Regions from separate parts of the Bacillus sp. SCT118 genome, predicted to be linked through region 4. Evidence: riboswitches for the same ligand, from Rfam matches in the RefSeq annotation. Region 4 holds a riboswitch; each other region holds the start of a gene.
The links. Region 4 has a riboswitch for S-adenosylmethionine ahead of ACQVGT_RS01140 (5-methyltetrahydropteroyltriglutamate--homocysteine S-methyltransferase). Riboswitches for the same ligand answer to the same signal wherever they lie in the genome.

Region 1 (7,337 bases), 900 kb from region 4:
TTCGCATAGATGAGAATATATTCACGTTAGAGAAGGACGGATACCGAGTATATCCGATGGAGATTCCAATGGATGTACGCAAAACAAAGTTTGGCGAAAAGTCAGGCACCGCTGAAGTGCAGAAGCTTCAATGGGAAGAAGGCCGTACCATCATTACATACAAGCTGACTTCTTTGCATTCCGTCAATTAAAACAAGCCAAGAGCATAATTGCTCTTGGCTTTTGTTTTTTATACGAGAGGGCCGCCTGCCTGGGCGATGGCATCGGTATGTGTGAACTTTTTAAAGTTCTCTTTGAATTCATTTGCAAGGTAGACTGCTTTTTCTTTGTATTCTTCCTTGTTGGTCCACGTGTTTTCAGGCTGAAGGATATGATCAGGAACGCCAGGAACATGTGCCGGAATGTGCAGGCCGAAAATATCGTCAGTTATCATTTCAGCATCCTCTAATTTACCTTCAATCGCTGCTTTGACCATTGCTCTAGTGTAAGAAAGCTTCATTCGTTCGCCTGTGCCGTAACCGCCCCCGGTCCAGCCGGTATTGACTAAGAAAACGTCTGCGCCGTGTTCATCGATCTTTTTGCCGAGCATTTCAGCATAGACGTGAGCAGGAAGCGGCAGGAACGGTGAGCCGAAGCATGTAGAGAACGTCGTTTCAGGAGACGTTACACCACGTTCGGTTCCGGCAAGCTTACTCGTGTAACCGCTCAAGAAATGGTACATGGCCTGCTCCTTCGTCAGTTTGCTGATCGGAGGCAGGACTCCGAAGGCATCAGCCGTCAAAAATACAATTGCTGACGGATGGCCGGCCATGCTTGGAGTCACGATGTTATCAATCATATGAATCGGGTAAGCTGCCCGCGTGTTTTCAGTATAGAAGGAATCATCATAATTGGCTTCGCGTGTATCTTCATCAACAACGACATTTTCGAGAACAGACCCGAAGCGGATCGCGTTAAAGATTTGCGGCTCCTTTTCCTCGCTTAAATGAATGCACTTAGCGTAGCACCCGCCTTCAATATTAAAGACGCCTGTATCAGACCAGCCATGTTCATCGTCACCGATCAGCTTGCGGTCAGCATCTGCCGACAGGGTGGTCTTGCCTGTTCCTGACAGTCCGAAGAAAAGGGCGACATCGCCTTTTTCACCGACATTGGCGGAGCAGTGCATAGATAAAATATCTCTTTCAGGCAGCAGGAAATTCATAATGGAGAAAATGGACTTCTTCATTTCACCGGCATACTCAGTTCCGCCGATTAAGATCGTCCGCTTTTCAAAAGAGACAATAATAAACGTTTCGGAATGAGTGCCGTCTGTTTTTGGATCCGCTTTGAAATGCGGAGCAGAAAGAATGGTGAACGGCTGCTCAACTGTTTTCTTATCATTTCCTTCCGGACGGATAAACAGCTGCCGCGCAAATAAATTGTGCCATGCGAACTCATTTACGACAGTGATCGGCAGCCTGTATTTCTCGTCTGCTCCGGCAAATCCTTCGAAAACAAACAGTTCATCTCGCTCCTTTAAATAGCTGACAACTTTCGTATACAGCCGCTCAAACGCTTCTTCTGAAATCGGCTGATTCACCGGGCCCCAATCGATCTTATTTTTCGTGCTTTCTTCCTCCACGATGAATTTATCTTTAGGTGAGCGTCCTGTGTAAGCGCCTGTTGTCGCGCGAACAGCACCTGTGGATGTTAAAATGCCTTCGTTTCGGGAGAGGACTTTTTCTGTTAGCTGTGCTGCTGATAAATTATGACGCACATTTGGACATGTTAATAAGGCTTGTAAATCAGCGGTCAAATCAACTGAGTTCATATGAAACCTTCCTTTATCGTTTTTTGTGTTTTGCTAATTGTGAATTAGTATAACATATATTTTCAAATAGTCTATACTATTTATTATTTTTTGTGTGTGCATTTCCATTGTTTTCCCTCAATATAGGTGCCTATTTCTTCTGAATCATATTGACATTGCAAACCCTTTTACGATAAGATATTTCATTGAGCGGATACTCTTATCCCGAGCTGGCGGAGGGACAGGCCCTATGAAGCCCAGCAACCGGTTTCTCTGTTATTTATTATGTTCAACTGAGTGAGACAACCAAGGTGCTAACCTGTTGCAAGGTTGTATGATTCCTTGAGCGATAAGAGTGAAAGGCACAAAGACCAAACCCTTTCCTCGATGGAAAAGGTTTTTTTATTTCATAAATATGCCAATTAACATTCTCTAATATAACTGTACATTGTATAAGAGGGAGCGAGTTCCGTATCATATATACAAGGTCTTTCGGGAGGCCTTGTGCAGGAGGAAGCAAATCATGAGTAAAAATCGTCGTTTATTTACATCAGAATCTGTTACGGAGGGGCATCCGGATAAAATCTGTGACCAGATTTCTGACAGCATTTTAGATGAAATTTTAAAGAAAGACCCTAACGCGCGTGTTGCTTGTGAAACATCTGTGACAACAGGTTTGGTTCTTGTAAGCGGAGAGATCACAACTTCTACGTATGTTGACATTCCGAAAACGGTTCGCCAAACCATTAAAGAAATCGGATACACACGTGCAAAATACGGATTTGATGCGGAAACTTGTGCGGTTTTAACATCAATTGATGAGCAGTCTGCTGATATCGCGATGGGCGTCGACCAAGCGCTTGAAGCCCGTGAAGGCACAATGAGCGACGAAGAAATTGAAGCGATTGGTGCGGGTGACCAAGGATTAATGTTCGGTTATGCGTGCAACGAAACGAAAGAGCTTATGCCTCTTCCAATTTCACTTGCCCATAAATTAGCCCGCCGCCTAAGTGAAGTCCGTAAAGAAGATATTCTTCCGTACCTTCGCCCTGACGGCAAAACACAGGTAACGGTTGAGTACGATGAAAATAACAAACCAGTCCGCATTGACGCGATTGTGATTTCAACTCAGCATCACCCTGAAATTACACTTGAGCAAATTCAGCGCAACATTAAAGAACATGTAATCAATCCGGTTGTTCCTGAAGAGCTGATTGATGAAGAAACAAAATATTTCATCAACCCTACAGGACGTTTCGTAATCGGAGGCCCTCAAGGGGATGCGGGACTTACAGGACGCAAAATCATCGTTGATACGTACGGCGGCTATGCACGCCACGGCGGAGGCGCGTTCTCAGGTAAGGACGCGACGAAGGTAGACCGTTCTGCAGCTTATGCGGCAAGATACGTTGCGAAAAACATCGTTGCGGCTGAGCTTGCTGATTCTTGCGAAGTACAGCTTGCTTACGCGATCGGTGTTGCACAGCCTGTGTCAATCTCAATCAACACATTCGGTTCCGGAAAAGCTTCTGAGGAAAAATTGATTGAAGTTGTTCGCAATAACTTTGATTTACGACCTGCCGGCATTATCAAAATGCTTGATTTGCGCCGTCCGATCTACAAACAAACTGCTGCGTACGGCCACTTTGGACGTCACGATGTTGACCTTCCTTGGGAGCGCACAGACAAAGCGGAGCAGCTGCGTAAAGAAGCGTTAGGAGAATAATTTTATAGCCGCTTACTGGTTAAGCGGCTTTCCCTTTTTTATCGTTGTATTCATGTTTATTTTTTTACATAACTGTGAAACCAAATACTATTCACAGCGTCTATAAATAGGGGTTCAATGATGACAATTTTAATTATGGAGGCAATACTATGTGTGGATTTGTCGGGGTTTTTAACAAGCATCCGTTAGCTCAAACCGCTGATCAAGAAGAACTAATCAAACAAATGAACCAAATGATCGTTCACCGCGGTCCTGACAGTGATGGATATTTCCATGATGAGCACGTCGGCTTCGGATTCAGACGGCTCAGCATTATTGATGTAGAAAATGGCGGACAGCCTTTATCATATGAAGATGAAACATATTGGATTATCTTTAACGGAGAAATCTATAACTATATTGAACTGAGAGAAGAACTTGAAGCAAAGGGGTACACATTCAACACGGATTCGGACACAGAGGTTCTTCTTGCGACTTACCGTCACTATAAAGAAGAAGCGGCGTCCAAACTGCGCGGTATGTTTGCCTTTCTGATTTGGAATAAAAACGATCATGTGCTTTATGGGGCAAGAGATCCATTCGGCATTAAACCGTTGTACTACACAACGATCAATGATCAGGTTTATTTTGCCTCAGAGAGAAAAAGTTTAATGGTTGCTCAGAATGATATTGAAATAGATAAAGAGGCATTGCAGCAGTACATGTCTTTCCAATTTGTTCCTGAACCAAGCACGCTTGATGCCCATGTGAAAAAAGTAGAGCCGGGTTCACAGTTCACAATCCGCCCGGACGGCGATATCACATTCAAAACGTATTTCAAAGCGAACTTCAAGCCGGTTCAGACTGAAGAAGACAAGCTTGTGAAAGAAGTCCGAGACGCGATCTATGACTCTGTAAACGTTCATATGAGAAGTGACGTTCCTGTCGGTTCATTCCTGTCTGGCGGGATTGATTCTTCCTTTATTGTGTCTGTTGCGAAAGAATTTCATCCAAGCTTAAAAACATTCTCTGTCGGCTTTGAACAGCAGGGCTTCAGTGAGGTTGATGTAGCGAAAGAAACGGCAGCGGCGCTGGGCATTGAAAATATCAGCAAAGTCATTTCGCCTGATGAATACATGAATGAGCTTCCGAAGATCGTTTGGCATTTTGATGACCCGCTTGCTGATCCGGCAGCGATTCCGTTGTACTTTGTTGCAAAAGAAGCGAAAAAACATGTTACGGTTGCTTTATCAGGTGAAGGAGCGGATGAGCTCTTCGGCGGATATAACATTTACCGTGAGCCGCTTTCGCTTAAACCGTTTGAACGGATTCCGTCCGGCCTGAAAAAGATGCTTCTGCACGTTGCTGCCGTTATGCCTGAAGGTATGAGAGGAAAGAGCCTGCTTGAGCGCGGTTGCACTCCGCTTCAAGATCGTTATATCGGTAACGCGAAAATCTTTGAAGAGTCTGTCAAAAAGCAGCTGTTGAAGCATTATAATCCGAACCTTTCATATCGTGATGTGACGAAGACTTACTTTACAGAAAGCAGCTCGTACAGCGATATCAACAAAATGCAGTATGTCGATATCCACACTTGGATGCGCGGCGACATTTTGTTAAAGGCGGATAAAATGACGATGGCGAATTCTTTGGAACTGCGTGTGCCGTTCTTGGATAAAGTCGTATTCGACGTCGCTTCAAAAATTCCTGATGAGCTGAAAACGAAGAACGGCACGACGAAGTATCTTCTTCGCAAAGCCGCTGAAGGAATTGTGCCTGAGCACGTATTAAACCGCAAAAAGCTTGGTTTCCCTGTACCGATCCGTCATTGGCTGAAAAACGAAATGAACGAATGGGTGCGGAATATTATTCAGGAAAGCCAAACGGATGCTTATATCCATAAGGATTATGTCCTTCAGCTTCTTGAAGACCATTGTGCGGACAAGGCTGATAACAGCCGTAAAATCTGGACTGTACTGATCTTTATGATCTGGCACAGCATCAATATTGAAAAACGGTATATGCCTGAAGAGCTGAGCCATCAGCCTAAAGAAGTCATCTTTGTGTAACAGACAACAAGGCTTTCGAGTAGTCGAAAGCCTTGTTGTTATCCTTTTATTTCTCCATCATCATTGGTTTACCCAATTCGTACGGAATATTCAGAAAAATGATTTAATGATATTTTTTTCTAGGGGAGAAGAAAGCATGCAAAAACAAAAACAAGAGCTGCACCGCGGACTCGAAGAAAGGCATATTTCTTTAATGTCTTTAGGAGCTGCTATAGGAGTAGGGTTGTTCCTCGGCTCCGCATCAGCTATTCAATTAGCAGGGCCTGGTATTTTGGTAGCGTATGCCGCAAGCGGCCTGGTCATGTTTTTTATTATGAGAGCGCTTGGGGAAATGGCCATTCAAAAACCGGTCGCAGGCTCCTTCAGCAGGTATGCGCGTGATTATTTGGGACCGCTTGCAGGCTATTTAACAGGGTGGAACTACTGGTTTTTATGGGTTGTCACCTGTATGGCTGAAATTACTGCTGTCGGCATCTATATGGGGTTCTGGTTTCCGGACGTGCCAAACTGGATTTGGGCATTATCGGCGCTGGTCATTATGACGGGTGTTAATTTCCTGGCTGTCAAAGCTTACGGCGAGCTGGAATTTTGGTTCGCATTGATTAAAATTGTTGCGATCTTATCCATGATTGCTGTCGGTTTATTGATGATTATTGCAGGAGTCGGCAATGGGGGCATTGCCACTGGAATCAGCAATTTGTGGAACAACGGAGGATTTTTCCCTCATGGATTAAAAGGGGTTCTATTGTCTCTTCAAATGGTCATGTTCGCCTATTTAGGGATTGAAATGATCGGGGTGACGGCTGGCGAAGTGAAAAACCCGCAAAAATCGTTAGCCAAAGCAATCGATACAGTATTTTGGCGGATTTTGATTTTTTATGTAGGCGCTTTATTTGTCATTATGTCTATTTACCCGTGGCAGGAAATTGGCTCTCAAGGAAGTCCATTTGTTCTCACATTTCAAAAAGTGGGCATTCCATCGGCAGCAGGTATCATTAACTTTGTCGTGTTGACTGCCGCGCTGTCTTCATGCAACAGCGGTATTTTCAGCACAGGACGGATGCTGTTTAACTTGGCGGAACAGAAAGAGGCGCCACAAGCATATGGTCAGCTGACGAAAGGCGGCATCCCGGGTAAAGCTGTTCTGGCTTCAGCGGGGGCTTTATTAGTTGGAGTGCTGTTAAACTATGTTGTCCCTGCGAAGGTATTTACTTGGGTTACAAGTATTGCGACGTTCGGAGCGATTTGGACGTGGGCAATCATTTTGCTTTCTCAAATAAAATACAGGAAAAGTTTGAAGCCGGAAGAAAAGAAACAATTAAAGTACAAAATGCCTTTATTTCCGTTTACATCTTATGTGTCATTGGCATTTCTAGCATTCGTCGTCATTCTTATGGCTTACAGCCCTGATACAAGAGTAGCCGTGATTATCGGGCCGATATGGTTTCTCATCTTGCTGGCTGTGTACTATGGAAAAGGGTTTCACAAAAAAAATGCAGCAGCTGCCAGCGAACGAAATATCAGCTGACAAAAAGAGCTCCCAGTGGGCTCTTTTTGTGTGTGCTCATAGAAAATAGAGAACAGGAAAGAATAGGTATGTGTGTTTGCAGAGGCTGTTTATAGTTTTGTGATAAGATAAAAGTCATACGTTTCATGCTATATGTGAACGTTTTATGGAAAAATCGAAACCCGAACTGTTATGACGTCCGGGTTAACGATGGTTATTGCTTTCAAATATAATTTGAAAAATGGTAAAGTAAGACGAAGCAGG
Region 2 (7,337 bases), 660 kb from region 4:
CCTTTAAGATCTCTTTTCCTTCGATTTCAACGTGAAGATCTTTGATCGTTAATGTTGAAGCAGCCATATCTATACCTCCAAAAATATATAATCATTATTCTCATTTTATTCTCATTCTAATTTTATAACAAATGAAAAGTAAATACAACTTTTTATCGTGCCTCGCACATTCCTCAAGTTTAACAAAGATCGGCACTTTATTAAAGCCATTGAAAAAGAAAAAGAGTGGATTCCCACCCTTTTTTAAAAGATTGATTTTCTCAATAAGCGCCCGCAGAAATCCGCTTGCTTTTTTGATAATCAAGCTCTCTCTGCCGCTCTACTTTCATTCTTGTTTCCAGCCGGCGTCCGTATTCCTCGTATCCAATTCCATGTGACAGCTGCATCGCTTTTTCCATTTCTGACGTATAATCGAGGTTCAGTCTGTCCTGGCTGCTGCAAATAATGAATCAATCCCTTCATATATTTGCTTTCTATTGTATCAGTGCTTCGTTGGATGCCGCAAAAAGGATATGGCTTGAAATAGCAGCAGATGAGACGAAAGCATCCACTCAGTTCAAATGAGAATGGTTTTTCGGAATATTCCTTCTCTTAATGCGTGGTGTTTCCGAATTCCTCAATGCACTGTTGAACGACTGTCACGCCTTGGCTGAAAGCTGCGCCGCCTCCAAATGCCGCTGCCACACTGACGGCTTCGAGAATGTTTTCTTCTGTCGCTCCCTGATCGAGACAGCCTTTTGTATGATAGATCATGCAATATTCGTCCTGAGCATTGATGGCAATTCCGAGGGCGATCAGCTGTTTTTCTCTTTCAGTCAGAGAATTCCCGGCAAAGCACTGTTCAGTAAATTCGTTAAATTTTCGTCCCATCAGCGGCATCTTTTGTTCAAATGTGCCTAAACCATGTTTATATTGTTTTAACGCGTCCTGCATGCTTCCTCTGTCTTGATTCAAAGAAAATCCCTCCATCTGTTTAACATTCCTTTTTATTATGAACAGCTTTTAGGAAAATACGCGAAGAAAACCCCGGATTTCTCATCCGGGGTTTCACCGTGTCAGCAAACCCTCGCATTCGTTGTCAGACCTGCGCGTTGGTGCTCACGAATTACAACATTCGCTCCGCTCCAATGCTCGGCCTTCCTAGACTTCAAGGGTTTTCAATCACGCTGAAAAGATGACAAAGCCCTAAAACGAATATCGTTTTAGGGCTTTGTCAATAATTGAACCCCGGATTTCTCATCCGGGGTTTCTGTCTTATTCAGATACAGGAAGCACAGCTCCGTCGTATTTTTTCTCGATGAAGTCTTTGATCTTTTTAGAGTGAAGAACTTCCATCAGCGCTTTGATTTTTGCAGAATCTTCTTCCCCTTTTCTTACTGAGATGATGTTAGCGTATGGGTTGTTTTTCGTTGATTCTACTTCAATTGCATCTTTTTTAGGATTTAATTTATTTTGGATCGCATAGTTTACATTGATGAAGGCCGCGTCTCCTTCTTTGTTTTCATATGCTTTTGCCGTTAATTCAGGCGCTACTTTTTTGAATTCAAGGTTTTTCGGGTTTTTCTTAATGTCTTTCAATGTTGCGTCAACTGTTTCCACCTTAGAATCAAGAGTGATTAATCCAGCGTTTTCAAGCATTGCAAGCATACGGCCTTGTTCAGCAACGTTGTTTGTCAGAATGATTGTCGCACCGTCTGGAAGGTCTTTCAGCGATTTGTATGTTTTAGAGTAAATACCGAATGGCTCTAAGTGAACAGCACCGGCATTCACAAGTTTGTAATCTGTGTTTTCTTTCATTTCTTGCTCAAGGTAAGGAATGTGCTGGAAGTAGTTCGCGTCCACTTCTTTATCAGCTAAAGCTTTATTGTACATTTTGTAATCACTAAGCACTTTCACTTTCAGCGTATAGCCTTTTTCTTTCAGCAATGGTTCAGCTTCTTTTAAAATTTCCGCATGCGGTGTTTTCGTTGCCGCAACGACAATTTCTTTCTTGCCGGATTCAGCGCCGTTATTCGAACCGCAGGCAGCCATAACTCCTGCAAATACAAGCAGTAATGCACCCAAAAATAGCTTTTTCAATGTAAATCCTCCCTTATCGTTTGTCTATAATATTTGTTATTAGATCACCGATGATTTGAATAATAAACACGATGATTAAAATAAACACAGTAGCAACGAAGGTAACATCAGCGTTATTAGACTGATATCCTTCTACGTACGCAAGGTTTCCAAGGCCTCCTGAACCAATGGCTCCGGCAATTGCCGTTGAGCCGATCAAAGCGATGGCAGTAACCGTAATGCCAGAAATAAGAGCAGGCATTGATTCCGGAATCAGCACTTTGAAAATAATCGTAGACGTTTTCGCGCCCATTGATTTAGCGGCTTCAATCACACCTTTATCCACCTCACGTAGCGCGATTTCAACAAGGCGCGCGTAAAATGGTGCCGAGCCGATTACCAGCGCCGGCAATGCGGCGTTTGGCCCTAAGATCGTGCCGACTAAAAATTTCGTAAAACCTAATAGTAAAATAATTAAAATAAGGAATGGAATCGATCTGAATATGTTAACAACGGCCGCAATCACAGAGTTGACCGCTTTATTCTGCCAGAGGCTTCCTTTGCTCGTCAGAAAGAGCAGCAAGCCGAGGATGACCCCGATGACAAAAGCAAACAGTAAAGAAATCAGCGTCATATAAAGTGTTTCATATGTCGCGTTCCATAATTCAGTTAAATCAACGTTCGGGAAGTATTTTTCAAACATTCGTGATCACCTCTGCTTTCACCTGTTTGTCATTAATGAATCGGATCACGTTTTGCACTTCTTCCTCGTCTCCGTCAATGTGGATGAACAGTGAACCGTAAGCCCCATCCTTCGTCTGCGAAATCTTCCCTTGCAGAATATTAACGCTGACATTGAAGTTTCTGATCATCTCTGTAATCAGAGGCTGTTCAGCTGACTCACCGACAAATGTGAGCTGAACCATTTTTCCTGATGCTGTATCATCAAGAAGATGCTGAAGCGTCTCTTTCGTTTCTTCCGGCTCTGTCACCTGTTGAACAAATCGTTTTGTCATTTGTTCCTTTGGATTTTTAAAGACATCGAGAACCTCGCCTTCTTCGACCACCTTGCCGTTTTCCATGACGGCGACTCTGTTGCAGATTTTACGGATGACATGCATTTCGTGCGTAATCAGCACAATCGTCAAACCGAGTCTTTCATTAATATCGGACAATAGATCCAGAATTGAATCTGTCGTTTGCGGATCTAATGCTGATGTCGCTTCGTCACAAAGGAGAACCTTCGGATTGTTTGCAAGCGCTCTGGCAATTCCGACACGCTGCTTCTGACCGCCGCTCAGCTGGGACGGATATGATTTTTCTTTTCCTTCTAAACCTACCAGTTTAATCAGTTCATTGGCGCGCTTGATCCGCTCGCTCTTTTTCACCCCGGCAATTTCTAAAGGAAACATGATATTATCTCTGACAGTCCGCGACCAAAGCAAATTGAAATGCTGGAAAATCATACTGATCTCATGGCGTGCTTTTCTTAAACCGCGTCCATTTACTTCGTTAATCTTGGTTCCCGCCACTTCCACGGTTCCTGAGGTTGGTTTCTCAAGGCCGTTCAGCAGACGGATTAAGGAACTCTTACCAGCTCCGCTATATCCTATAATTCCAAAAATCTCACCTTTTTTAATGGAAAGCGAGACATTTTGGACAGCATTGACATCTCCATGTTTCGATTTGTAAACTTTTGAAACATCCTGAAGATTGATCAAAGCAATCACCTGCCTTAACACTATTCTAAGAAATCTTCCGGTTTTTTCTGCAAAAGAAAAGCCTTTCTGCACACTTGAGCAGAAAGGCTTATATAAAATGCCTTTCTCTCATCTTTCAAAGCTGAACGCTTCGTGTGAATTGGCACCATTTCAACAGCGTTGATGGTTGCCGGGCTTCATAGGGCACTTCCCTCCACCTCTCTTGATAAGAGAAATATATAGTCTTTTTCGTCCGGAAATTCTTAATGTAGAATAGCACGGCGAATGATTAAATGTCAATAAAATAAATGATGTCAACTTTTACTATTATAATAATTTATTATTTTTTAATTTTTTAAAATCCTCTGAAAAAATCCATTTGTCAGCCAGAGAATGGCTTCCAGTTTTAACAGGGCCCTGAATGATCCCTTTACTTTGAGGCTTCCGCTCTGAATCAGGTGCTGAAGGGAAATGTCTCCGTGCAATAAATCAATAATTTCCGTTTGGTTTCCGTAAAAGGTCAGGTTGGACGTTTGGGGCGGGGAAACTTTTTTCATTTCTCCCTGTTCGTTTATTGAGACGGTTAAGGCTTCTGCTTCTCCTTGGAAGGTAATGAGCAATGTTGAGGCATTCAAAAGGGGTTTTAAAAACAGATGCTGATACTCATCTTCTAAAACTTCCGCTTTCTCCATATGTACAACCTCCTATTTGTTGGTCATACATACACATTTCTCTCTTTGTCGCAAGAACCCCTTTATAAAACGAACGACAATTTCATTGGATATGCTGAGAAATATGTCATAAATGGGATGCGGAAGATGATTTTTGTTTGATCAGCTCATATAAATAAGAAACGGAATGAAATGCATATCCTCTTTCGACCATCTTTCCGCCTTTAAACAGCAGAAAACAAGGGACGCTTTCAATTTGATACGCTTTTGCGAATGTCGGAGAGTAATTGACATTGTTTTGATAGAAGGCGACATCAGGCAGCATTTCTTTCACCACTGTCAGCATTTTGCTTGCAAGCTGGCAGGTGCCGCAAAACGGAGTATATAAATATAGAAGGTACACATCATCTTCAATGTGGTCAAGTTCGTGTTCTTGGAGTTCTTTCATGCTATACACCTCGGGACTTTCTTTCAAGAAAAATAGTATGGACATTCAGATTCGCACGCAGCAATACAGAGGCGACATGGTGCCTGGGCGCAGCCGCTACTTCCTTATAGGCTCTGTCGATATGGAGATGGCAGGCTTCATTAAATTCACGCTTCAGCTGTTTTCTCAATTTCTCACCTGATTCATCAGCATCAACTAATATATAGACGTCTTTATCATAAAGCTCGTCAGCCAATTCCTCAAGCCTCAGCTGGCTGATTGTTCCGTTTGTGCAGATAATGCGCACCGGCTCATTCAGGACGCTTTCGATTTTCTCTTTATCTGATTTCCCCTCGACAATCATAACCTTTTCCAGCTCATCCATCTTCATCTTGTTCACCTGCCGCGTCAAATTTGAAACGTTCAGATTGTAAAAGAAGGCAGTGAAATTCACCGCCAACATTAACACCAGCCGTTTTCGTAGTCACAATCTACATATTTTGCGTCGTCTCCAGAGACCACATCGGCTGTCTTATAAAATTTCTCATTTTCAAAGGAATAACCGGACTTAAGCTCATATTCATTCATGCTTGTCATTTGGCCGATCATCTCATTATCATGATATAACGAGAGCCGGCCATTTTGAAAGCGGCCTGTCACGTCATTGGTGACATCGAGCTTTTGTTTGTCGAAAGCCATATTGGACACCTCCCATAACGTTAGCGTGTCCAATTGCTTTTACGGCTATCCTGTTTTAGTCTTCTTGTGTCATCTCTTCGTATTGCTCTGCTGTCATCAGTTTTTCAATTTCAGAAGCGTCAGATGGCTCAACGACGATCATCCATGCTTTTTCGTACGGAGATTCGTTGACGAATTCCGGACTGTCATCAAGATCTTCGTTTACTTCCACAACCGTTCCGTTAATCGGTGCATAAAGCTCAGATACCGTTTTAACGGATTCAACACTGCCGAATGGCTCGTCCGCTTTGATTTCAGCGCCCACTTCAGGAAGTTCGACAAACACGATGTCGCCTAATTCGGACTGGGCAAAATGCGTAATTCCGATTCTGGCTTTTTCTCCTTCAACTTTTACCCACTCGTGTTCTCCTGAGTAACGCAAATCTTTTGGTATGCTCAATTGAATCCCTCCATTTTTTACAGCACTATAATTAGAAGATACCACACTTTTCAAAAAAAATTTACATTAAGCCCAGTTTTCTTCAAATTGGTCTTCTTTAAATCCGACAGTCACTTTTTCGCCGTCTGTTGTAAGCGGGCGTTTGATCAGCATACCATCTGAAGCCAGCAGCTCGAGCTGTTCGTCCTCTGACATGTGATACAGCTTTTCCTTGAGATTGAGCTCGCGGTATTTCATGCCGCTCGTGTTGAAAAATTTCTTGAGATCCAGCCCGCTTTTTTCATAAAGCGCTTTTAATTCTTCTTTGCTTGGCGGCTGCTCAGCAATATGTATTTCGTTTATTTCTTTCCCATGCTCTTCAAGCCACTTCTTTGCTTGGCGGCACGTTCCGCATTTAGGGTACCAGTAAAAAGTTAACGACATCTTCTTCCCCCTCAATAAAATAATCGAGGTTATTTTAACACAGTTTGTTTTAAAAACCTAAAACAGTGCTTCTTAAAAAAGAGCTCCGCGCATGCGGAGCTCATGGCCAATCAGACAATATATTTCTCAGCCTCAAAAATGCCTGCCGCCGCCTCGCGTTTTTTCTGAATCACGTTTTTAGGCGTTACGCGTGTCAGCTTGCGCAGAGCGGAAAGCATCATGCGGAGTGAATCTCCTTCTTCCATTGCGATAAGGGATTCCTTCGCATGCGCTTCAATTTCGTTAAAGGCCTCTTGAACGAAAATTTCTGTGTACAGCACCTTTTGCGCTGCTTTTTCAGCGCCTTGTGCGGCAATGGCCTTTTCCGTTCTGAGCACGGCTGATTCCATTGCGTATACATTGCTGACGATATCCGCTACGTTCACGAGAATTTCTTGCTCACGATCGATCGCTTTTCCGTATTTTTGCGCGGCTAGGCCGGCAGCAAACAACGTAATTTTTTTGGCTTGCTTGACGATATATTTCTCCTGCTCTAAGACGCCGCTTCCAGGCTCTTCAGGCATAAGCATCATGAGTTCTTCCTGCAGCGACTGCGCTTTTTCGAATAAAGGCAGCTCGCCTTTAAGCGCTTTTTTCAGGAAGGTGCTTGGCACGATTAACCGGTTGATTTCGTTTGTGCCTTCAAAAATCCGATTGATCCTTGAATCCCTATAGGCCCTTTCTACTTCGTATTCCTGCATAAAGCCGTAGCCTCCATGAATCTGCACGCCTTCATCAACGATATAATCAAGCGTTTCAGAGCCGAATACCTTATTCAGAGAGCATTCGATGGCGTATTCCGCAATCGATTTGGCAATTTGCCGGCCGTCCTTGAGATCTTCAGCCGTGAACTGGCTCATATTGTCTTCAAACAGCCCGAC
Region 3 (7,337 bases), 1.6 Mb from region 4:
TTTCAATCCCAAAGGATGAACTGAATCTTTCCGTAAAGAAGTTTTTTAAAAAAGGCTTTCTGTGGAAGGAGGTTCCGATCAGGCTTGATTGCGGGGCAACAAAATACATAGAGTTTCTGGCCAAAAGAGGCATTGGTGAGGATTTCTTTTTTGTTGTCATGAGGGACATATCTTCTAAGAAGATTCTGGAGCGGGAATTCTCTATGAATGAACAGCTTTTTAAGGACTTGTTTGACAGAGCAGTTGACGGAATCGTCCTGTTTGATAAAGATGGCGGTTTTATTGATGCCAATTTGTCCTTTTGTAAAAGCTTTGAAATCAATCATAATGAGCTGTCTCATTTATCTTTGTATGAGTTTATAGACAGCGGCTCACGAAAAGATTTCGACAATATCTGGAAGGCGCTCAACCGCAAGGGAAAAGCGAAGGGGGAGCTGCCTGTCAAGCTTCGTTCAGGAGTTCAAAAACTATTTGAATTCACGATTACATCAAACATCATCAGCGGTTTTTATATGTCCATTATGAGGGATATCACAGAGAAGCGGTCTATGGAGCTGCAGCTCTTTAAAAGTGAGGAGCGCTTCAGAGAAATCTTTGAAAATGCAATGGACGCCATCATCATCTGGTCGAATGACGGAAGAATCGTAAAAGCGAATCAATCAGCCTGTAAAATTTTTGAGCTGCCGATGAATTTGCTGTTGAAAAGAAAGCTGTGTGATTTTCTCGTTGACTCGCAGCAGAAATACAGCATAACGAAAAGGAAATACGCAAAATACGGAGAGATCAGAGAAGAGCTGCTGTTTCAAATGGGGAACGGGCAATTCAAAGAGCTTGAATTTACTTCAAAACGGACAATCCTTGAAAATCAGCATTTGACGATCTTAAGAAATGTAAGCGACAGAAAGCGGATGGAAAAGGAGCTTCGGGAAAGCGAGCTTAAATTCAGAAAAGTGTTCAACGGCTCAATGGACGGCAATGTATTGTTCGACAATCAATACAGGATCATCGACGCCAACCCGTTAGCAAGCCATATTTTGGGACTGTCACATGAAGAGATAAAACAGCACAGCCTGTTAGATATTATTTCTGCTTATGAAATAGAAAATCTGGCATCACCGGCAAGGCAGATTAATTTTGATGAAATGGACAACGAAATTCCATTTTTGCTGAGCAGCGGTGATAACAGAAAACTCGAATTCTCTTTTAAACGGAATATTATTCAAAATATGAACTTGGCTATCTTTAAAGACGTAACAGAGCGAAAAGAATTGGAGGAACGCCTGCGCAAATCAGATACCCTTCATGTTGTCGGCGAACTCGCAGCCGGCATTGCTCATGAAATCAGAAATCCGATGACTGCTCTTAAAGGCTTCATTCAGCTTCTGAAAGGGAGTGTCGAGGGAGACTACGCCCTTTACTTCAACGTGATCACCTCAGAACTAAAGCGCATCGAATCCATCATCACCGAATTCTTGATTTTAGCCAAGCCCCAGGCCATTATGTATGAGGAAAAACATGTTACCCAAATTATGAGGGACACGATAGACCTTCTAAATGCGCAAGCCAATCTCAGCAATGTACAAATGCAACTTGATTTAATTGACGACATTCCCCCGATTTACTGTGAACCGAATCAGCTGAAACAGGTTTTTATCAATATATTAAAAAACGCCATCGAAGTGATGCCTGACGGCGGAAATATTTTTGTAACGATAAAGGCATTGGATCCAGATCATGTTCTTATCTCCTTAAAAGACGAGGGAATCGGAATGACAGAAGATAAATTAAAGCGACTTGGTGAACCGTTTTATACGACAAAGGAACGGGGAACTGGACTTGGGCTTATGGTAAGCTATAAAATTATTGAAGAACATCAAGGCGAGATTATGGTGGAAAGTGAAGAAGGGAAGGGCACCGTTTTCCATATTACGCTTCCTGTCAGACAGAATGCTGAAGAAAGAAGGAATGATGAATGAACTACTATACGACAGCCGAAACGCCGCTCGGTGAACTTATCATTGCCGAAGAGGAGGGCCTGATCACTCGTCTATTTCTCAGTCAGGAAGATTGGGTGGATTGGAAAGAAACGGTTCAGAATACTGAGCACAAGGAAACACCTAATCTTGCAGAAGCGAAACAACAGCTTCAAGAATATTTCGCAGGCGAAAGAAAGACATTCTCCCTGCCGCTCAGCCAAAAGGGCACTCCTTTTCAGCAAAAAGTGTGGCAGGCGCTGGAGAGGATTCCATATGGTGAATCCCGAAGCTATGCGGATATTGCCGCTGCGGTCGGCAGTCCGAAAGCGGTGCGGGCTGTCGGACAGGCTAATAAACGTAACGACCTGCCGATTTTTATCCCGTGCCACAGAGTGATCGGCAAAAACAGTGCGTTAACAGGATACGCCGGAAGCAAAACCGAGATCAAAGCATTTTTGCTAAACATCGAGCGAATCTCCTATAAAGAAAAATAAAACATATGGCACGTTCCCTTTTTTTCACGGCCGACATATCATTTTATTAAGTTAAAAAAGTTGGTCTGATGAAAAAGGAGGACAAAGCAATTGAAGCCGAGCCGCTCTGAGAAACTTGCCGTTTTTGCCGAACTGTTTGTGAAACTGCATATCTTATCAAGCGCTCAAAAAGATGAAATCATCAATGTTAACAAAAAGAAACAAAAAAACCGCTGACTCGGCTCCAAATGAGCAAAGTCCAGCGGTTTTTTAATGCACCTTTTCTCCTCTAAACAGCTGTTCAATCTCTTCTTCATAGTTTCCGGTCATAATCCCTTTTTCTGTGATGATTCCTGAGATGAGATCATGAGGTGTAATGTCGAAAGCGGGATTAAAGACAGGCACATTGGATGGAGCGGTCCGAACTCCGGAAATCTGCCTGACTTCCTCGGGATCCCGTTCCTCTATCGGGATATCAGCGCCGCATTTGACCTTTGTATCAAATGTAGATAAAGGTGCGGCGACAAAAAACGGAATATCAAAGGCGTTTGCTAAAATAGCAAGACCGTATGTGCCGATTTTATTTGCCGTATCACCGTTCTTTGCAATTCGGTCGGCTCCGACGATAACAGCGGAAATTTGTTTTTCCTTCATCGTATGGGCGGCCATGCTGTCTGTGATCAGAGTGACATCAATGCCCCCCTGCATCAGCTCCCAAGCAGTAAGGCGTGAACCTTGCAGGACAGGCCTTGTTTCACAGGCATAAATGTGCAATCCCAAATCTTTTTGTTTGGCCAAGTAAAACGGAGCTAGCGCCGTTCCATAGCGGCTTGTCGCGATTGAGCCGGCATTGCAGATTGTCATGATCCTGTCGCCTTTCTTGAAAAGCTGCAGGGCGTTTTGGCCGATCAACCGGCACGTTTCCTCATCCTCGACCTGAATCTGAATGGATTCATGGACAAGGTTTGTTTTTGCTTCATTTACGGAAATCGCGTTTTCGACCGAATGACTCAGTCTCTCAAGCGCCCATGACAAATTAATGGCGGTAGGCCGTGAGCTGTTTAAATATTGTTTGATGTCTTCCAGTCTGCGGCGGAATTCCGTGACATTATCTGTTTCAATGTTTTTGGCAGCAAGCGCCAGTCCGAAGGCAGCCGTAATGCCGATCGCCGGAGCGCCCCTTACTTTGAGCGTGACAATCGCATCAAATACATCCTCTTTCGTCGTCAGCTCCAAATATTCCGTCTCATCAGGAAGCTTTTGCTGATTTAAAATGGTAATAGCTGTTTCTTTCCATTCAACAGAACGTGGAACAGCAAATGAATGGGTCATGAATAGATCATTCCTTTACAAGTAACTTAAATAATTCAATAACATCTGTTATCGTTTTGAATTCCGAACGTTTTTCGATAAAGGCTGTGCCGGTTTCGAGCGCCAAGCGTTTTCTGCCGATTCGTTTATCAAACGGCACGATCGTATCCAGGTCAGCTACATGGGCAAGGCCGATCGTGCGTCGTATCAGCTCACAGCCCGCAAATCCGATTGCTTCTTCAAAAATATGGCTGAGCGTATCAGTGAGGTAACCGTCGATGTTGGCGTAAACATCCAGACTGTCCTTCTGCCAAGATTCACTAAACGTCTCTTCAAACGTTTCCCAGACCTGGTTGACATGTTCATATAACGGCTCTCTGTCAGCCCCGTCACGGCTGAGTGCGTTCAAAAATAAGTTGGCGATAAATTGCCCTACATCAAAGCCGATCGGTCCGTAAAAAGCAAACTCAGGATCAATCACCTTTGTTTCGTGCTCACTTGCGAAAATGCTTCCTGTATGCAAATCACCATGAATCAACGTTTCCGCAGACGTTAAAAATGACTTTTTCAGCTTAGCGGCTTCGATTTTAACGCTGTCATTATTCCAGAGCTTTTCGACAAAAGGACGAAGCTCTTCTTCAAAATCATTTGTGTCATGGTCGAAGAAAGGATCTGTAAAAACAAGTCTTTCCGTAATGTCGCATAGCTCTGGATTTGTAAACTGTTTAACAAGCTGTTTTTTCACCTTAGGTTCAAGCGCGTAATCTGATGAGTAGAAAAGTGTTTTTCCTAAAAATTCACCGATGTGCTGCGACAGATGAGGATAGTTTTCACCCTCAATCAGCCCTTTTCTTGCGATCTTGAGGTGAGAGAGATCTTCCATGACGGTAACCGCCATTTCCGTATCAGAATAAAACACTCTTGGAACCAGGTGAGGCACATGCTCGCCCTGACGGATGAGAGCGCTGCTTTCGATTCTTGCACGGTCGATTGTCAGCGGCCAGCTTTCTCCCACCACTTTTGCATACGGAACCGCCTGTTTAATGATCAATGCTCTGTCATGTTCTTGATCATAAATATGAAAAACGTAATTTAAGTTGCCGTCTCCGATCTCCTGGCATGTCAGCGTACTTTTGCTTGGAAATAGGCCAAGCTTCACCGCCAACGCCACAGCGGAGCTTTCATTTAACGTTTCGTATAAAGGTGTTTTTGTGACTCCCATCATCATAACCTCCAAATATGTAATCCTTAATATGTGGCCGTAAAAAAGCCTCCTTCTCAGAGAGAAGGAGGCTTAACATTTTTATGTCCGCCTCTCTTATCTCTCAGATCAGATCTGAATGGAATTAGCACCGTGCCTTAAGAGACCAGCGTCTCGGCGCGAAAAAGCTGCGCCCCATTTCACAATGGAATTACGGTCGGTTGCTGTTGGGGTCAAAAGGCCAAATCCCTCGCCCAACTCTCGATAAGAGAATATATTCACTTGTTTGACAATTCTAATTTATCAGTTGATGAACATGGTAACAGGTAATATAGTTAGTTGTCAATATATTTTTTAATATAAATCTTTTCTGATATCATCGAAAACAGGAATGCTCTCCCGAACTTCTGCGCTTTCTTGAAGGTCGATTTCCGCTCGGACTATGCCTTCTTCCCGGCCGCCTTCAGCAAGTACACGCCCCCATGGATCAATAATCAGGCTATGTCCTGCAAATTCATTATCCGGATTTGAACCGGTACAATTGCAGGCTGCGACAAAGCATTGGTTTTCAATGGCCCGCGCAATAAGCAGGCTTTTCCAATGATCAAGGCGGGGAAGAGGCCATTCCGCAGAAATAAACAGCACGTTGGCGCCTTTTGTCGTATGTTTTCTGATCCATTCCGGAAAACGGATATCGTAACAGATCAATCCTGAGCTTTTGACACCGTCAAGCTCAAAGTATCCGTCTTCGGAACCGGCTGATAAATACAGATGCTCATCCATCAGCTGAAAAAGATGGGCTTTTCTGTACTCTTTAATGATTTGCCCTTCCTTATCCGCGATGTACATTGTATTATAAACATCAGAATTCTTTCTGACAGCGACCGATCCGGCGACAATATGAACACCATGTTTTTTTGCCGTTTTCTTCAGCCAGCTCTGAGCGGAGCGGCCGTCTTCGTCAGCGAGTTCATCAAGATTGGCCAGATCATATCCGGTCGTCCATAATTCAGGCAGAACAAGAACATCAGCATGTTTGCTTTCTTTTTCGATGAAAAATTCAGCTTTTTTTATATTTTCCGAAGGTTTTCCGTATGAAATATCAAATTGAAGACAAGATATCGTCCATTTCATCTTTTTAACACCCCAAATTTTTCTTTACTTTTTTCATTTAACCATATATGATGATGGACTATCATTTCAAGATTTTTTTAGAAGGTGAGAATAGATGAAATTTGAACAGTCTCATGTATTGAAGGAATTGCCTAAACAATTCTTCGCTTCTCTGGTGCAGAAAGTGAACCGAAAGCTCGCAGAAGGACATGACGTTATCAATCTAGGACAGGGAAATCCAGATCAGCCGACTCCTGAGCATATTGTTGAGGAGATGAAACGAGCTGTTGCTGATCCTGAGAATCATAAATATTCGTCTTTTCGCGGCTCATACCGTCTGAAGTCAGCGGCTGCTGCATTTTACAAAAGAGAATACGGCATTGATCTGGATCCGGAAACCGAAGTCGCTGTATTATTCGGCGGAAAAGCCGGTCTAGTCGAGCTCCCGCAATGCTTGTTGAATCCCGGTGATACGATTTTGGTTCCCGATCCGGGTTATCCTGATTACTGGTCGGGTGTCACACTTGCAAAAGCGAAGATGGAAATGATGCCGCTCGTAAAGGACAGGGCGTTTCTCCCTGATTACAGCAGCATAGCCGCTGAAGCAAGGGAACAGGCGAAATTGATGTATTTAAATTATCCGAATAATCCGACCGGAGCTGTTGCTACTTCCGAGTTCTTTGAAGATACCGTGCGTTTTGCGACTGAAAACGGAATCTGCGTCGTTCACGATTTTGCTTACGGCGCTGTAGGATTTGACGGCTGCAAGCCTTTAAGCTTTTTGCAGACTGAAGGTGCGAAGGATATCGGAATTGAAATTTACACGCTGTCAAAAACGTATAACATGGCAGGATGGCGGGTTGGCTTTGCCGTCGGAAACGCTTCGGTCATTGAAGCGATCAATCTTTATCAAGACCATATGTTTGTCAGTCTTTTCAGAGCGACTCAGGAGGCTGCAGCAGAGGCACTGTTAGCCGATCAGACGTGTGTGGCAGAGCAAAATGCCAGATATGAGAGCAGGAGAAACGCTTGGATCACGGCATGCCGGGAAATCGGCTGGGATGTAACAGCTCCTGCAGGTTCTTTTTTTGCATGGCTGCCTGTGCCTGAAGGCTATACTTCTGAGCAGTTCTCAGATCTTTTGCTGGAAAAAGCGAATGTGGCGGTTGCGGCTGGAAACGGCTTCGGTAAATATGGCGAGGGCTACGTCAGAGTCGGACTTTTAACAAGTGAAGAAAGACTTAAGGAAGCCGCTTATCGAAT
Region 4 (7,337 bases):
CTTATGGGGCGTATCAGCATCGTTTCAGCCGGCGTATTTTCATTCCGTATTACATGTGGCCATCAGCGGCATTTTATTACTGATCGGGCTGGCCTGCGGGTTTGGCATTGGGAAGATGGTAAATGTGCGGATTCACCCGGAAACAGGAAAGGTCACTTCACGCGGCTCACTTGGGAGTGTTATCCTCATTCTAGTGATACTTTCTTTGCGCATGGCCGCGAGAACATGGCTGCCTGAGAGCAACGAGATGTTTATTGCCATTATTCATTCTATGTTCTTCGTTCCCCTCGGCACCATTACAGCCCGCAACATCATGCTTTACAAAGCATACAGACGGCTGACCGCCGGCAAAGTATCCATTCAATAACCGAAAGAAGGACCAGCATGAACGGACAATCTCCGGCTCGGCACTACAAGAAGCTTGTGCCGAGCCTTATTCTCATTTTGAATTGCATACAATTTTTATCTCATCCAACTAAGGCTGATCCCATTTTGTTAGCATTTGTATTTGCGGTATACTTAGCATTCATTTGGATCATTCCCTATGTGGCATCCACCGCTGTTAGTTTGAGCATATTCGTCGGGCTTTGGATCCTGACCGTTTTTCTTTGGGCTGTTTCCGGCCAAGAGCAGGGAGCCGCCTTTTTTTTACTCGTATTTTTAATGGTTTATGCAGCCATAAAGCTTCCTGCACGGCTGTCTTTGATCCTTACAGTGTGCCTAATTGGGGGCAATGCTTTCTTTTTGTATTCTGTTTTTGACAGCAGCTGGGACGATATCATCAGCAACATCTCGATCATGATCGGGCTCTACGTCTTCTTCTCCTCCATGCGTTTCAGACGAGAAGCGAGAAAGGAGGCTGAACGGAATCATGCTGAATTGGCAAAAATGCATGTGCAGCTGGAGCATGCTCATAAAGAACTCCAGAAAGCGCATGCAGAGCTGCAGGAGGCTTCTGTTCTTTCATTAAGGTACGCGGTCCTTGAGGAGCGTACAAGAATTGCCCGCGACATTCATGACAGCATTGGTCACGAGCTGACTTCTGTGATTGTTCAGCTTCAATCCCTTCCCTATATCCTTAAAAGCAGCAAGGAGGATTCAGAAAAAGTCATTCAAAATGTACTGAGTGTCGCCAGGGAATGTCTTCAAGAAGTACGGTCTGTCGTTCACCAAATGGGCCGTAGTGAATCGATGGTGGGGCTTACCGCTTTGCGGGGGCTCATTCATCAAGTGGAGGAACGGAGTGGCTTGCACGTTTCTTTAGATACTGCAGGACTGTCAGAAGAGTCTTGGCCTCCAAACGTGAGCGAAACGATCTACCGCATCTTGCAGGAAGCGCTGACCAATATCATTCGTCACGCTGACGCTTCTCATGCGGCGGCCGTCATTTCTAACGACAAGTCCCATCTCTATGTCACAATCACCGACGACGGACAATTCACCGGCAGCCTTACTTATGGATTTGGCCTGACAGGAATGAAAGAGCGCGCAGAAAAAGCAGGCGGTTCCCTTACTTTCAGTGCCGTACAGCCGAGCGGCCTGAAAATTGAGCTGTCATTGCCGCTCATGACAACGAATAAGGAGCAAAAAGATGAACAAAGATAAAATACGCGTCGCGCTTGCCGATGATCAGCCGCTTGTGCGTGAAGGCTTCCGCTACGTCATCAACGCACAGATGGATATGACGGTTTCTGGCGAGGCCGGCGACGGTCACGATATTATAGCACTCGCAAAACAAACAAAACCCGATGTCATCCTCATGGATGTCCAGATGCCGCATTGCTCAGGCATCGAAGCGGCAAAAGACATTATGTCCGCACTTCCAAATACAAAGATAGTCATTTTAACCACCTTTGACACGGAAGAATACGTATTTGAAGGCATCCGTGCGGGCGCAGTCGGCTATCTGCTGAAGGATACACTTCCTGAAGAGTTGATAGATGCGATTCGCGCTGCGGCGAGAGGCGAGGCGATTTTTCGTACAGTCACAGCTGCTAAAATTATCAGTGAGACATTTCGGGCGAAGCAACAGCCTCATGCCGAAGAACTGGCAGAGCCGTTCACCAAAAGAGAGCTTGAGGTTCTTCAGCAAATGGCCTACGGACTGAGAAATGAGGATATTGCTGAAAAGCTTTTCGTCAGTGAAAGCACTGTGAAAACCCACGTGCACCGCATCCTGCAAAAATGCAATGCCCAAGACCGGACACAGGCAGTCGTTTTTGCCATTCGAAACGGTATTGTGCAATAGAAATCTCTCATCCCGCCATGCTAAAATAAGACAAAGGAGATGATTGGAAATGAAAGAAGAAATCATTGAACGGTTTACTACATATGTAAAAGTCGACACACAGTCCGATGAATCCGTTGACACTTGTCCTTCCACACCCGGCCAATTGACATTAGGAAACATGCTCGTTGATGAATTGAAGTCCATCGGCATGCAGGATGCAGCCATTGATGAAAACGGCTATGTCATGGCAACTCTTCCCTCCAATACTGAAAAAGACGTGCCGACAATCGGCTTTCTCGCTCACGTCGACACCGCTACAGACTTTACCGGCAAAAACGTGAATCCGCAAATCATCGAAAGCTATGATGGAAAAGACATCGTTCTTAACGAACAGCTGCAGGTCACCCTGTCACCTGATCAATTCCCTGAGCTGTCTGGCTATAAGGGCCATACACTCATCACCACAGACGGCACCACCCTTCTCGGCGCAGACAATAAGGCCGGTATCGCTGAAATCATGACAGCCATGGATTACCTCATCAAACACCCTGAAATCAAGCACGGCACAATCAGGGTCGCCTTTACGCCTGATGAAGAAATCGGAAGAGGGCCGCACAAATTTGATGTGAAACGGTTCAATGCTTCCTTTGCCTACACGGTTGACGGCGGGCCGCTCGGCGAGCTTGAATATGAAAGCTTCAATGCCGCTGCCGCAAAAATTACGATTAAAGGCAACAACGTACATCCCGGAACAGCTAAAGGGAAAATGATCAACTCTGCGAAAATCGCGATGAAGCTGAACAGCCTGCTGCCGGCAGACGAAGCGCCTGAATATACAGAAGGCTATGAAGGCTTCTACCACCTGCTGTCGATTCAAGGAGACGTAGAGGAAACAAAGCTCCACTACATTATCAGAGACTTTGACAAAGAGAATTTCCAAAACAGAAAAGAAACAATGAAGCGTGCCGTTGAAGAACTTCAAAACGAATACGGGCAAGACCGGATTCTGCTGGATATGAACGACCAATACTACAACATGAGAGAGAAAATTGAACCTGTCATCGAAATCGTCAACATCGCCAAGCAAGCGATGGAAAACCTCGGCATCGAACCGAAGATTTCTCCCATCCGCGGCGGCACCGACGGATCGCAGCTGTCCTACATGGGGCTTCCAACGCCAAACATCTTTACAGGCGGGGAAAATTTCCACGGCAAATTTGAATACATCTCAGTTGACAACATGGTCAAAGCCGTAAATGTCATCGTTGAGATCGCAAAGCAGTTTGAAGCGCAAGCGTAATGCCAAAAGCCAGTCCAAAAAAGGACTGGTTTTTTTGTGTGAAAATGAAACATTTTAAACGCGTCCTCCGTAAAACAAGTATCAATAAATGAGGAGGAAAAACAATGACAAAACATGCAATCGCTGCAAAGAGTCTCTTGAAAAAATGGATCATTTCCAGGCCGCTTAACATGCAAAAGAAATCCAGCCCATTTCAAAAAATCAGAAAAATGTTCAAACGCTTCTTCAAATAAAACATTCAAATCCCCTAAATACAATCCGTATTCACCCGTACCGCCCAAATGCTCCGTAATTTGGGTTTTTTGTGTTCAATTCCGAAAAATAGGGTATAAACCAAACAAGCAAGAAAACAGCACCCATAAACAGGTAATTCGAATTATGTAAACTTAGGTTAAAAGTTATATAAAGGAATTTATTTTACCGTCGATAGTAACTATAGAACCACTCATCAACAAGAGCAAACAGCGTGATTCAAGACTATTTTCAGGTCATCAGGTTATACTGTTTCAGAGGGACAGTTTCTTGTTATTTATTGATTTAGAATTTTTTGAATACTTTTTGGCATTTTATCCGTACAATAGAGAGTACCAAAACTTTTTTTGGGAGGTATGTAATATGATCCTATTTATTATCATCGCATTATGCGGCTATCTTCTTTTTTCTTTCAGCAAGGACAATCGCCGCAAACCGCAAAAGACAAGCCCTCTGCCAGCAGCCGCACCTCATCAAAACAACCTAATCGACCTTGACGCCATCCGCCAAAAACGCCGGATGCATCTTTCCTAATTCTATATTTCAAACGAAAAGGCTGCTGAATCACGCAGCCTTTTAAAATTGTTTTGATTAGAGCCTGAAACCTTTTCGCCCTCTATCCGTAATTTCATACAAGGCAAATCCAAAGGAGACTTCAGCAATGATCGAGTTATTTATGAAACAAAAAATGTTCTCATTTAAAGATGCATTTCACATTTATGACCGGAACGAACAAGAAACATTCAAGGTGGAGGGGCGTTTTTTCTCGTTAGGAGACTCATTACAAATGACAGATACATCCGGAAAAACGCTCGTTTCCATAGAACAAAAACTAATGTCTTTATTGCCGCGCTATGAGATTTCAATTGGCGGGAAAACAGTTTGTGAGGTAACGAAGAAAGTAACGTTTTTCAAACCGAAATTTGTGATTTCCGGGCTTAACTGGGAAATCGATGGTGATTTATGGAGGGATGAATTCCAGCTGACGGACGGGGAAAATGTCCGGATGTCAGTGAGCAAAAAGTGGCTCAGCTGGGGTGATTCCTATCACTTGCAGATTGCAAACGAGGAAGATGTTCTGATTTGCACTGCCATCGCTATCGTGCTTGATATGGTTTTATATAACGATGAAGATGAAAGTATTTTCTAAAAAGCATTGACAATTGATCCAAAAGTAATAATATTAAGATAATTGAAATCTGAATATGAAGTTGTACCTTATCAAGAGAGGTGGAGGGACTGGCCCTATGATACCCGGCAACCGCTGTTTCAAACAGAATGGTGCTAAATCCTTAAGAACATTGCGTTCTTGCAGATGAGGCGGAGATTTGATCGTTCAAGCTCTTCCTTCACAAAGGAAGAGCTTTTTACATGCTCAATATTTCAGAAAAGAGGCGAATAACATGGCTCAACAAACGAATGTTGCAGGACAAAAAACAGAAAAACAACGCAAAGCACCTTTCCGCGCCGATCATGTCGGCAGTTTGCTTCGTTCCGTTCCGGTGAAGGAAGCCCGGCAAAAAAAAGCGACTGGTGAGATGACAGCGGAACAGCTTCGTGATATCGAAAATCAAGAGATCACCCGCATCGTGGAAAAACAAAAAGAAATCGGTCTCAACGTGGTAACAGACGGGGAATTCCGGCGTTCCTGGTGGCATTATGACTTCCTGGAAGGGCTTGACGGTGTGGAACCGTTCATCCCGGCTGAGGGGATTCAGTTCCATAACACAAAAACGAAAGCGCGCAGCATCAAAGTGACGGGAAAACTCGATTTTACGAGCCACCCAGCGCTTGCTGATTATCAATTTTTACATGAGATTGCCGGTAACGCGACGCCAAAATTGACCATTCCCAGCCCAAATATGCTGTTTTTTGGCGAAAAGGCGGATAAAGGGATTTATGACGATCAAGAGGAATACTTTCATGATCTGGCCCAAGCGTACAAAAAAGCAATCAAAGCCTTCTATGATGCTGGCTGTCGTTATCTCCAGCTTGATGATACGTCATGGTCTCTCTTCTTTGAGGAAAAAGGCAGAGAGGTTGTCCGGGCGCTCGGCGGTGATCCAGAAACATTGCCAGCCATATTTGCCAAAACAATTAACGATGCCGTCGCAGACCGGCCTGACGATTTAACGATCACAATGCACATTTGCCGCGGCAACTTCCGCTCAACCTGGGCGGCATCAGGAGGGTACGACGCTGTAGCGGAAACGATTTTGGACGGCTTAAACCTTGACGGCCTTTTCTTGGAATACGATGATGACCGCTCAGGAAATTTTGATCCGCTCCGTTTTGTGAAACGCAAGGATCTGCAAATTGTGCTCGGCTTGATCACATCGAAATACGGCGAGCTTGAAAATCCTGAGGATGTGAAACGCCGCATCAATGAAGCCGCGCGTTTTGTCAGCTTGGACCAGCTATGCCTGAGCCCGCAGTGCGGTTTCGCCTCTACAGAAGAAGGCAACCTTCTGACAGAGGAGCAGCAATGGGCAAAGCTTCGCCATGTCATCGACATTGCCAACGATGTGTGGAGATAATCTATCATTGACAGAAATAGAAAATGTGTGAATAATAGATACTATCAGAAAATTTCATAAAAAGGTTTTCCTTATCAAGAGAGGTGGAGGGACTGGCCCTGCGATACCCGGCAACCGCTGTTTAACAGAATGGTGCTAAATCCTTTAGAGCAATGATTGCTCTTGAAGATAAGGTTGAGATTGTCACGCAAGCTCTTCCTTATCCAAAGGAAGAGCTTTTTTATATTTGAATGGAAAGAAGGAATGGACAACATGTCACACCAAACAACACCCGCAGAACAAAAATCACTTCAAAGAAAAAAACCGCCGTTTCGCGCGGATCAAGTCGGAAGCCTGTTGAGATCTGAGCCCGTTAAAAAAGCGCGGCTGCAAAAAGCGGCCGGCGAAATGACCGCTGAGCAGCTTCGCCAAATTGAAAACGATGAAATCATCCGCATTGTGGAAAAACAGAAGGAAACCGGCCTGAACGTCGTGACAGACGGTGAATTCCGCAGAGCATGGTGGCACTTTGATTTCCTGGAAAACTTAGATGGCGTTGAGCCGTTTACTCCTGAGCAAGGCATTCAATTCCATAACGTACAGACAAAAGCACGCGGCATTAAAGTCACAGGCGATATCGACTTTTCAACTCACCCAATGCTTGAAGATTATTCGTTTCTCCATAGCATTGCCGGTGACGCGACGCCAAAGATGACGATTCCAAGCCCGAATATGCTGTTTTTCCGCGGAAAACTGGAAAAGGATGCGTATAAAAAAGATTATCACCTTTTCCAGCATGATGTATCCAAAGCATATAAAAAAGCGATTCAAGCGTTTTATGACAGAGGCTGCCGCTACCTCCAGCTTGATGATACAGCGTGGGCCGTTTTCTTATCAGAAAAAGGCTTAAAACAAATCGAAGCGTTCGGAACAACGCCTGATGAGCTTCGCCAGCTGTTTGCGAAATCGATTAACGACGCGATTGCAGACCGCCCGGATGACTTGACGGTAACCATGCATATTTGCCGCGGCAACTTCC

Region 1: another riboswitch for S-adenosylmethionine. It lies ahead of metK (methionine adenosyltransferase); the one in region 4 lies ahead of ACQVGT_RS01140 (5-methyltetrahydropteroyltriglutamate--homocysteine S-methyltransferase).
Region 2: another riboswitch for S-adenosylmethionine. It lies ahead of metN (methionine ABC transporter ATP-binding protein MetN); the one in region 4 lies ahead of ACQVGT_RS01140 (5-methyltetrahydropteroyltriglutamate--homocysteine S-methyltransferase).
Region 3: another riboswitch for S-adenosylmethionine. It lies ahead of mtnK (S-methyl-5-thioribose kinase); the one in region 4 lies ahead of ACQVGT_RS01140 (5-methyltetrahydropteroyltriglutamate--homocysteine S-methyltransferase).

What each region holds. Positions count from the first base shown of each region.
Region 1 is NZ_CP191225.1:1,122,884-1,130,220, forward strand. Features, by position in the region: gene ACQVGT_RS05700 (DUF2584 domain-containing protein) at 1-191, shown strand, start outside; gene pckA (phosphoenolpyruvate carboxykinase (ATP)) at 230-1,813, opposite strand; SAM riboswitch class I at 2,010-2,148, shown strand; gene metK (methionine adenosyltransferase) at 2,316-3,518, shown strand; gene asnB (asparagine synthase (glutamine-hydrolyzing)) at 3,668-5,566, shown strand; gene alaP (alanine permease AlaP) at 5,703-7,094, shown strand.
Region 2 is NZ_CP191225.1:885,784-893,120, reverse strand. Features, by position in the region: gene sufC (Fe-S cluster assembly ATPase SufC) at 1-67, opposite strand, end outside; gene ACQVGT_RS04450 (YuzK family famiily protein) at 261-398, opposite strand; gene ACQVGT_RS04445 (carboxymuconolactone decarboxylase family protein) at 592-969, opposite strand; gene metQ (methionine ABC transporter substrate-binding lipoprotein MetQ) at 1,255-2,079, opposite strand; gene metP (methionine ABC transporter permease MetP) at 2,093-2,761, opposite strand; gene metN (methionine ABC transporter ATP-binding protein MetN) at 2,754-3,779, opposite strand; SAM riboswitch class I at 3,885-3,991, opposite strand; gene ACQVGT_RS04425 (SCP2 sterol-binding domain-containing protein) at 4,106-4,450, opposite strand; gene ACQVGT_RS04420 (thioredoxin family protein) at 4,557-4,877, opposite strand; gene ACQVGT_RS04415 (toprim domain-containing protein) at 4,879-5,241, opposite strand; gene ACQVGT_RS04410 (YusG family protein) at 5,319-5,555, opposite strand; gene gcvH (glycine cleavage system protein GcvH) at 5,611-5,994, opposite strand; gene ACQVGT_RS04400 (arsenate reductase family protein) at 6,061-6,417, opposite strand; gene fadE (acyl-CoA dehydrogenase FadE) at 6,528-7,337, opposite strand, start outside.
Region 3 is NZ_CP191225.1:2,638,402-2,645,738, reverse strand. Features, by position in the region: gene kinE (sporulation two-component system sensor histidine kinase KinE) at 1-1,976, shown strand, start outside; gene ogt (methylated-DNA--protein-cysteine methyltransferase) at 1,973-2,470, shown strand; gene ACQVGT_RS13400 (hypothetical protein) at 2,561-2,686, shown strand; gene mtnA (S-methyl-5-thioribose-1-phosphate isomerase) at 2,720-3,781, opposite strand; gene mtnK (S-methyl-5-thioribose kinase) at 3,789-4,982, opposite strand; SAM riboswitch class I at 5,076-5,232, opposite strand; gene ACQVGT_RS13385 (carbon-nitrogen family hydrolase) at 5,316-6,095, opposite strand; gene mtnE (methionine-glutamine aminotransferase) at 6,190-7,337, shown strand, end outside.
Region 4 is NZ_CP191225.1:222,783-230,119, reverse strand. Features, by position in the region: gene ACQVGT_RS01175 (CcdC protein domain-containing protein) at 1-367, shown strand, start outside; gene ACQVGT_RS01170 (sensor histidine kinase) at 385-1,605, shown strand; gene yxjL (two-component system response regulator YxJL) at 1,592-2,248, shown strand; gene pepT (peptidase T) at 2,298-3,530, shown strand; gene ACQVGT_RS01155 (hypothetical protein) at 3,635-3,763, shown strand; gene ACQVGT_RS01150 (hypothetical protein) at 4,053-4,316, shown strand; gene ACQVGT_RS01145 (LURP-one-related/scramblase family protein) at 4,444-4,932, shown strand; SAM riboswitch class I at 4,998-5,104, shown strand; gene ACQVGT_RS01140 (5-methyltetrahydropteroyltriglutamate--homocysteine S-methyltransferase) at 5,186-6,319, shown strand; SAM riboswitch class I at 6,388-6,494, shown strand; gene ACQVGT_RS01135 (5-methyltetrahydropteroyltriglutamate--homocysteine S-methyltransferase) at 6,572-7,337, shown strand, end outside.